Regions from separate parts of the Zhongshania aliphaticivorans genome, predicted to be linked through region 1. Evidence: predicted binding sites of a transcription regulator. Region 1 holds the regulator's gene; each other region holds the start of a gene.
What was found. The regulator PhoB, encoded in region 1, activates phosphate uptake and scavenging genes when phosphate is short. The targets are predictions, from matches to a motif close to TGTCATAAANNTGTAACA.
Positions count from the first base shown of each region.

Region 2: the regulator PhoB is predicted to act here: its motif matches at 1,138-1,155, upstream of AZF00_RS17520 (beta-helix domain-containing protein).
Region 3: the regulator PhoB is predicted to act here: its motif matches at 1,043-1,060, upstream of AZF00_RS16775 (substrate-binding domain-containing protein).
Region 4: the regulator PhoB is predicted to act here: its motif matches at 982-999, upstream of ppk1 (polyphosphate kinase 1).

Region 1 covers NZ_CP014544.1:2,236,303-2,238,509, forward strand. The annotation lists gene phoR (phosphate regulon sensor histidine kinase PhoR) at 1-422, opposite strand, end outside; gene phoB (phosphate regulon transcriptional regulator PhoB) at 432-1,139, opposite strand; gene purU (formyltetrahydrofolate deformylase) at 1,225-2,079, opposite strand; gene AZF00_RS09970 (SPFH domain-containing protein) at 2,100-2,207, opposite strand, start outside.
Region 2 covers NZ_CP014544.1:3,927,498-3,929,704, reverse strand. The annotation lists gene argH (argininosuccinate lyase) at 1-1,013, opposite strand, end outside; gene AZF00_RS17520 (beta-helix domain-containing protein) at 1,210-2,207, shown strand, end outside.
Region 3 covers NZ_CP014544.1:3,769,125-3,771,331, forward strand. The annotation lists gene AZF00_RS16765 (pirin family protein) at 1-32, opposite strand, end outside; gene AZF00_RS16770 (LLM class F420-dependent oxidoreductase) at 93-923, opposite strand; gene AZF00_RS16775 (substrate-binding domain-containing protein) at 1,138-2,028, shown strand; gene AZF00_RS16780 (hypothetical protein) at 2,025-2,207, shown strand, end outside.
Region 4 covers NZ_CP014544.1:759,470-761,676, reverse strand. The annotation lists gene ppk1 (polyphosphate kinase 1) at 1-909, opposite strand, end outside; gene ppx (exopolyphosphatase) at 1,068-2,207, shown strand, end outside.

The DNA.
Region 1 (2,207 bases):
TGACGGCCTTTATCACCCTCTTCTCTTAAACCCAATAAATCGTGGGCAGAGGCATTACACCACTCGATATTGCCGTAGGGATCAAGCATGACTACCGCGTCCGACATCGAGGCAAACGAAGCGTGCAAATAATCAATCATTGCCTGCAAGCGGTCACTGTCCTGCGACGATTCCCGCTGCATATCGTAGATTACATCAAAAACTTGACCCCACATCCCTGCAGCCTCTGGTGGATCTGACTTCGCGCCGCTATACAGCCAGTCAGACAACCGCTGTAAATGCCGCAACAGCCACGCGCATGCCAACAACGCCGCCGCCAATAGCGGCAATAGCCCAAGATCGAATAACGCGCAGCCTGCCGCAACCACTAGGAGTGGTATGCCGACCCGCAATAATTCTGCCTTCCAACTGTAATACCGCATTATTTTGCGCTATGCGCAGACACCTGTTGTCGAAAACCGGTAACCGGTTCCACGAACTGTTTGAATTAAAAGGCCGCAGTCTCTTAGCTCAGTTTGCAATGCTTTGCGAAGGCGACGAATATGGACATCGACCGTACGCTCTTCAACGTAAACATTGGTGCCCCATACCTGATCAAGAAGCTGGCCGCGACTATACGCTCGCTCCTGATGAGTCATAAAGAATTTTAATAATTTAAATTCGGTGGGCCCCATATCTAATGGAGTTGCATCAACAAATACTCGGTGGCTACTGGGGTCTAATTTCAGCCCCGCGACTTCGATACTTTCTTCCTCGTCACGATTTGTCGATCGACGCATAATGGCTTTAATGCGCGCCATCAGCTCACGAGACGAAAAAGGCTTGGTGATATAGTCATCGGCACCGACATCAAGACCTTGCACCCGATTGTCTTCATCATCTTTGGCGGTCAACATAATCACCAGCAAATCCCTGGTCAGTTCATCCCGGCGTAGGCGCCGCAACAATTCCAAACCACTAGTGACCGGCATCATCCAGTCCAGCAGCACAAGATCAGGGCGCTGATCAACAATTATACCGTGGGCATCCTGGGCATTGCTTGCCTCCAGACATTCATAACCCGCCAATTCAAGACCCACCCGTATCATTTCACGGATTGCGGTTTCATCGTCGACAATCAATATGGTGGCTGACGTCATTCCATTAACCTTTTTTTGTAAAATTCGTAGGCTGCATTAAAACCATTTTAAGTGACAATTTTATGACAGTTTAAATTTCACTTGATTAATCAAACACTACGGTCTTGTTCCCATGCACCAAAACGCGATCTTCCAAGTGGTTGCGCAGCGCTCTCGCCAACACCGATTTTTCGACGTCCTTGCCGAGTCTAACAAGGTCATCTTTGCTATGCCGATGGGACACCCGAATTACGTCTTGTTCAATAATCGGACCTTCATCCAGCCGCTCAGTAACGTAGTGGCAAGTGGCACCGATTAACTTAACCCCCCTATCAAAAGCTTTCTGATAGGGGTTTGCGCCGATAAATGAGGGCAGGAAGCTATGGTGTATGTTAATCATTCGCCCTGCATAAGCTTGGCAAAACTCGGGCTGAATAATTTGCATATAGCGCGCTAACACCACGCAATCTGCCTCATAGCTCTGGGCCAGCGCCATAATCTTGGCGTGTGCGGGTGCTTTGTTGTTTGGGTCAATGGCGACAAACTCAAAGGGAATACCATGCCACTCCACCATGCTACGCAGGTTTTCGTGGTTAGAAATAACACAGGGTATATCGCAGTCTAATTCGCCACTGTGCCAACGGTGCAATATATCAGCCAGACAGTGGGAGGCGTGACTCGCCAGTATTACAACCTTGCGCTTAACAGCAGAATCGACCAGCGCCCAGTGCATGCCATATTCAGCCGCTAATGGCGCAAAGGCCTCGCGACAGGCCTGAGCGCTAACTTTTAAGGATTCCGCGCGAATCTCATTGCGCATAAAAAACCAGTTACTTTCTGCATCTGCGTGATAATTCGCCTCGGTAAGCCAACCGCCGTGCTCCGCGACAAATTGGCTAACCCGCGCAACAATGCCCACGCGGTCGGGACAGCTAATCACTAAACGATAAGTATGATCCATGTAAAACACTCAATCCTAAATTAGGCTTTATTCAATATGCCACGCAATGCCTGAGGCAAATCAGCCGGTAAAACAACCGTTTTTGCGTTATTAGACGAAGACAGGCGCAATAGGGCCTCGGTGTATTT
Region 2 (2,207 bases), 1.7 Mb from region 1:
ATAATATCGAACAAGGGTTCTTTGTCTTCTTGGTTGTCTTTGTTGTAGGCCAGCGGCTGTGACTTCATTAGGGTTAACAAACTGACCAAATGACCGTTCACGCGGCCGACTTTGCCGCGAATGAGTTCGGGCACGTCGGGGTTTTTCTTCTGGGGCATTATTGAAGAGCCGGTGCAGAAGCGGTCGGGCAGTTCAATAAACTTGAACTGAGCTGAGGTCCACAGCACCAGCTCTTCGCTGAAGCGCGACATGTGGGTCATCAACAGGCTGGCAGCGGCGGCGAATTCAATGGCAAAGTCACGGTCGCTTACTGAATCTAGCGAGTTTTCGGTGGGGCGGTCAAAACCCAGTAACTCGGCGCTGTAGTGGCGGTCGATGGGGTAGGTGGTGCCGGCCAGTGCTGCGGCGCCCAGCGGGCATTGGTTGAGACGCGCTGCGCAGTCTTGAAAACGGCTGTAGTCGCGCTCTAGCATTTCATTCCACGCCAGCATGTGGTGGCCAAAGGTAACGGGCTGGGCGGTTTGCAGGTGGGTGAAACCCGGCATAATGGTGTGCGCTTCGCGGGTGGCGAGGGTAATTAAACCCTGCTGCAGGCGGCTGAGCTCGGTTACGATTAAGGCTAATTCGTCGCGCAAATACAGACGAATATCGGTGGCAACTTGGTCGTTGCGCGAGCGGCCGGTGTGCAGCTTTTTGCCGGTGATGCCGATTTTGTCGGTGAGCCGCGCTTCAATATTCATGTGCACGTCTTCAAGGCTTACTGACCACTCAAAGCGACCACTGAGGATTTCAGCGCGAATCTCTTCTAAGCCTTCTTGAATTTTGCTGAGTTCGTCGGTGGTGAGTACGCCGACTTTGGCGAGCATGGCCGCGTGGGCTAGCGAGCCGTTGATGTCGTGGTGGTAAAGGCGCTGATCGAAGCTGACAGAGGCCGTAAAACGCTCTACGAACTGGTCAGTTGCCTCGGTAAAGCGGCCGCCCCAGGGTTTGATGCTTGGATCTTTGTCACTCATTGCGCAGTTGTTCCTGTATTGCTTGGCTGTAGGGCTTGCTCCCGTTGACGTGAACAGGTGATCTACAGACGCCTATAAAGGCGCCATTATAGCAGTTTTGCGTCTGACCGCCTGCGATCGAGCTTGTAATAAAATTGTCATATCCCGTCGCCATACTGTTTTTCCGTAAAATTGAGCCATTACGCAAGGAAGAACAATGAACGACGTCAGTTCCCCCCGCGCCAAATTAGTGGAAATGCTTTGGCAGTTAAAGCTGAGCTATGACAAGCAGGGCGATAAGGGCGTGCGTTATATCCATTTTAATACCTTGTTAAACGATCCGGCTTACCGCAAAGAGTTAATTGAGCAGGCGGCGGTGAGCAGCAATGCCGAAATTCGTGAGCTGGGTCTTGGCCTGCGCCGAATCAACATCAATACCGCATTAACTCAGGGGCGTCACGATCGTCGAGTGGCCGCCATGAATCCAGATATTGCTGAAACCATTGGCTTTAAGCAGCTTGGCGCGCCCGCAAAACCCCTGCGCAAATGGTTGTTGATTGCAGGGGTGCTTTTGCTTGGCGGCGTAGTCGGTGCGGCTTTATTTAGTGACGACTTAAAAAGCGTGTATAGCGGCAGCAAAGTAGTGAGTGGCTCTCTGCATGGGGAGCAGCTTTGGACGAGTGATAAAACCTGGGTGCTAGAAGGTATTGTGTATGTTGAGGCCGGTGCGCGGCTGGTGATTGAAGCCGGCACAGTGGTAAAAGGGCGGGAGGGCAGTGCCTTATTGATTACCCGCGACGCCTCTATTCTTGCGCGCGGCACAGCAGCTAAGCCAATTGTCTTCACGAGTGCGGTAGCGGCAGGTAAACGCCGCGCTGGCGACTGGGGCGGTCTGGTGATGTTGGGTAATGCGCCGGTCAATACCGCTGACGCGCAAATTGAAGGTCTCGATGCTGGCGACACGCGGGGCATGTTTGGCGGCGTCGACGCCAGTGACAATTGCGGGGTGCTGGAATATGCCCGTATTGAGTTTGCCGGTTACGAGGTTTACGCCAATAACGAATTAAATGGTTTGACCTTGGGCGGTTGCGGCAGCAAGACCATTGTCCGCAATGTGCAGGTGCACCGCGCCTTAGACGACGGCATCGAGATCTTTGGTGGCAACGTAGACCTTCGCCATATTTTGATTACCGGCGCCGCCGATGACTCCCTAGA
Region 3 (2,207 bases), 1.5 Mb from region 1:
GAAGCCTCTGAGTCATGCTGCTGATTACTCATAATATCTCCATGAAGTAGACACTATTTTCCGCATTAGACCTCAAAGACTAGCAGCAAGCCTCACAACTGAGCAATGATCTTAGAGAAGCGCTCAATCATTGGCATCACAATTTCTGGTTTATTCCAATTTTGCATGCCCACGCCGATATTACAGCGGTCTACGCCGCAATCGCGATAGTATTTAAGTAAATCTGGGGTCACCTCGGACATAACCACCAAAGTAACCTCCACCTCATTCGGCTTGCGACCAAATTCAGCGAGCAAATCGTGAAACGCCTTAATGGCGGCCTTCACATCGGGCAGCGCTACATCCACAGGCATCCAACCGTCGGCCCACTCCGCCGTGTGGCGCATACCCAACGGCCCCATTGCACCAAAAATCATTGGTGGACTGCGCAGCGGCTTGGGCTCAAACCACACCGGGTCAAAATCGATAAACTCACCGTGAAATTCCGGCGCCTCATCGGCAAACAGGGCCCGTGTCGCCGCCACGGTTTCCTTTAATACCCCGTAGCGACGTTGCCATGGTTGCTGACTTACATTTTCAAATTCCTCTTGATTCCAGCCCACGCCGCTGCCGATCAGCACCCGCCCGCCGGACAAACGGTCTAAGGTCGCGATGGTCTTCGCCTGAGAAAATAGCTCTCGCTCCATCAATAGAGCAATGCCGGTACCCAGCTTTAACCTTGTCGTCGCAGCGGCCGCCGCCATCAACGAAATATAGGGATCCATCATTTCTTTATAAGGCTCGGGCAGTTCACCCCCCGCCGGATAAGCGGTGCTTCGGCAGCGCGGAATATGACTGTGTTCGCCATACCACAACGACTCAAAGCCGGCGTCTTCCAGTGTTTTAGCCAACTCCGCCGGATCCGGATCATTTACTGTGTTCATCGAACTGAAGCCAAGATGCATAGTCGCGTCCTATCTTATTATTGCTGTGTAGTCGCTTAGTCTAGGTGCAAGCGCGTCGTTGCAGCTATACCTCACATTGATGAGATGAAAACCACTACTGTCATCAACTTGTCAACAGAGTGTCTTATTGTCTACATCAAGACTATTGCAAACACACCGTTGCTCGCTAGCAAAAGGTATCCCACCGACCTCTATGACTCTAGCAATTCGTGAGCCTATGCTACCGTTTCGTTTTTTTAGCGCTAATCACACTACGTACCGCGCCGTCATGGGTCTTGCTCTAAGCTTGCCCATCGCCCTTAGTGTGTGGATGGCAAGCCGCCCCCTACAAGCGCTTAGTTTGAGCGACTACCGCAGCTACCAGTGCAGCACCCAGGGCGCGAGCACAAAACCAACATTTAAAATTCTCACCTTGTTTTACAATTATGCCACCGACTTTGCCGACTATTTATGCGCCAGCACACTGTTAGCCAAATCCTATTCTGGCGTTGAGATACGCTGGCGACCGCGGGCCTACCTAAGCCCGCAACATATTCTGGACGAAGAGTTCGATATCTTTTGGAATCGCCACCATATCGTGGCGGGCTTGGTGCCGGAGTTCAGCAATTACTACCGTGTTTTACAGCAAACACCTAACTACGCTCTGTACTGGATTAGCCAAGACAGCACACCTCAGCTAAACAGCGACTACCTTCAAGGCAAGGTGATCGGCTTCTCCCGCGACAGCCAAAGCCAAACCCATTTCCTGCAACCCATGGCGGCCTTAAAGCAGGCGGGTATTAATCTTAACGCCGACCAAAAAAAGTTTTATACCGACCCCAGCGCCCTTTACGCCGCGTTTAAAAATCGCGAAGTCGACATGATCAGCACGGCTATTTCGCAGGCAGACAACTTAAATTTAAGCACGTATTACAGCTTACTTATTAATCCCGAGGTGCCGTCGGGGGCGTGGTTTATCAAAAACCAACTCCACCACAGCCACCATCGCGCATTAGAATGCGAAATCATCCGCGGCCTTCAGGTTTACGCGCCCTTGCTCGCCCCCCTGCAGCAACTAAGCGCCCAAACCGCGGACTGCCCATGAAATCACTGGGGCTATCTAAGCCGAAATGGCTTATCAAGTTAGCGGTCGTGGCTGCTGCTAGTATCTTCCTTATCGCCTTTAATCACTGGCTTAGCCTTAATTACCTCAGCCGCTCACTGGCACAGCAACTGCGAGAAACCCTGCCAAATAAGATTATTGAAGCGGGTATTAACGAGTCT
Region 4 (2,207 bases), 1.5 Mb from region 1:
GCCTAAGTTCGGAAAGCGCATGAAGTCTTTGGAGTTATGGTAACGACCACCGGGAATCATCGAGTCTAATTTACCCAAGCCCATGCGCTTGACCAAATAATCTAACAAATCGTTGGGCATCGCCGCATCGTAAACAAAGCGCACTGGGTCGCCTTTTTTCCGGCGTTTGAGGCTCTGGGTCATTTTTTCTACAAAGGTGTGGGTAACCTCTTCACTCAGCTCCAACTCCGCGTCGCGGGTTAGCTTAATGGTGTAGGCATCGGCCGTCTCCAGCGGAAAAATCCCCCTAAACACCTCAGGCAAACACACCCGAATCATATTCTCGAGCGCTATTAACACCTTGCCGCGCTTACCCTTACGACCGGGAATCCGAATAAAACGATCTAGCCGCGCAGTGGGAATTTCTAACAGCGCAAAGCGAGTCTGCGACTCGTAACCCAAACGGATAGCTAGATAAATAGACGACTCATTCAATTCAGGGATCGGGTTGGCATCATCAAGAATAATAGGAATGAGTTCTTGCTGAATATGCGAGTGAAAATACGAGCGCACATAGTTTGTTTGCGCCTCGTCTAACTGCTTTTCATTAATAAGGTAAATTTTACGACGGCGCAGCTCTTTTAAATTTTCCCGATACACCACATCAAAGCGCTGCTGCAGTTTCAGTACTTTCTGACGTATCTCTTCCAACAGCGCCTTATACTCATCTTGCTTAGACGCAACAGAAAACGCGGCCAAACGCCGCACATCTGCCACCCGCACCCGGAAAAACTCATCTAAATTATTCGAGAAAATACCCAAATAGCGAATACGCTGAATAATTGGCACCGAGGGGTCGGCAGCCTCCTGCAATACCCGCTCATTAAATGACAACCAGCTCAATTCTTTGGCAACCCACGTACTGTCCACGCCCTGCCTACCCCTCTGTTAATCCCTTAAATTAATGTAACAAAAAAAATACACGCTAGTGTAGCCACCGCTCATGTCATTTTTATGACAACAGCCTAGAGTCGATTTTAAGCCCCCCAGCCGATACACTGTGCAGCCAACAGGGAATTCATACTACCATGGCTCAAAACAGCGACTCTTACGCGGCACTCGACCTAGGCTCTAATAGCTTTCACCTGCTTATTGCCAGCTTTAGTGACAACAAAATTCGCGTCATCGACCGCCATAAAGACATGGTTAGATTAGCCGCAGGTCTCGACGACGACGGCCGCCTCAGCGACGAAGCCCAAGACCGCGCCCTCGACAGCCTTGCCAAAATGGCCGACCGCCTGCGCGGCGTGCCTCGGCGCCAAATACGCGTAGTGGGCACTAACACACTGCGCGCCGCCAGCAACGCCGCTGAATTTATGGCCAAAGCCGAAGCGGTACTCGGGCTGCCCATCAATATTATCTCGGGCACCGAAGAGGCCCGTCTCGTCTACCTAGGTGTGGCCAACGATTTTGCCCCAGAGCAAAAGCACCGCCTTGTTATCGACATCGGCGGCGGCTCAACCGAACTGGTGGTGGGCAATAACACCCCCCGCCAACTCGAAAGCCTACCCATGGGCTGTGTCAGTTTCAGTATGCGCTACTTCAAAAATGGCGACATCAACGAGAAGTCCTTTAAAAAGGCCGTAAATGCCGCCAGACAAATGATCGGCCCCTACGTAGAACCCTTTCGCGGCCATTGGCAAGAAGCCGTTGGCTCCTCTGGCACCATTCGCAGCATTGGCAAAATTCTCGCCGAACAAGAACTCAGCGAAGCGGGCTATATCTCTGCCGACGGCCTAGAAAAACTCAAAAACCAAGTACTTAACGCAGCTAATAGTCGCGACCTAAATATAAAAGGCCTCAGCGAAGATCGCCGCGACGTCTTTGTGGGGGGCTTTGCCGTACTCTACGCCCTATTCGAAGAACTCGGCATGGATGGCATACACGTCTCCGCCTATGCCATTCGCGAAGGTATTGTGCACGACCTTGCTGGCCGCCTCCACCACCGCGACAAGCGCGAAGACACCATAAAGCAACTCATTAGCCAATACAGCATTGACGAGGCCCAGGGCAATCGCATTGCCGAACTCTGCGCGCGCTGGCTACCCGCCGTGGCCGACCACATCACCACCCCCGACACCGAGGCAGGCCCCCTGCTGCGCTGGGCCGCCCAGCTCCACGAACTCGGCCTCGCCATTGCCCACGGCAGCTACCACAAACACGGCGCC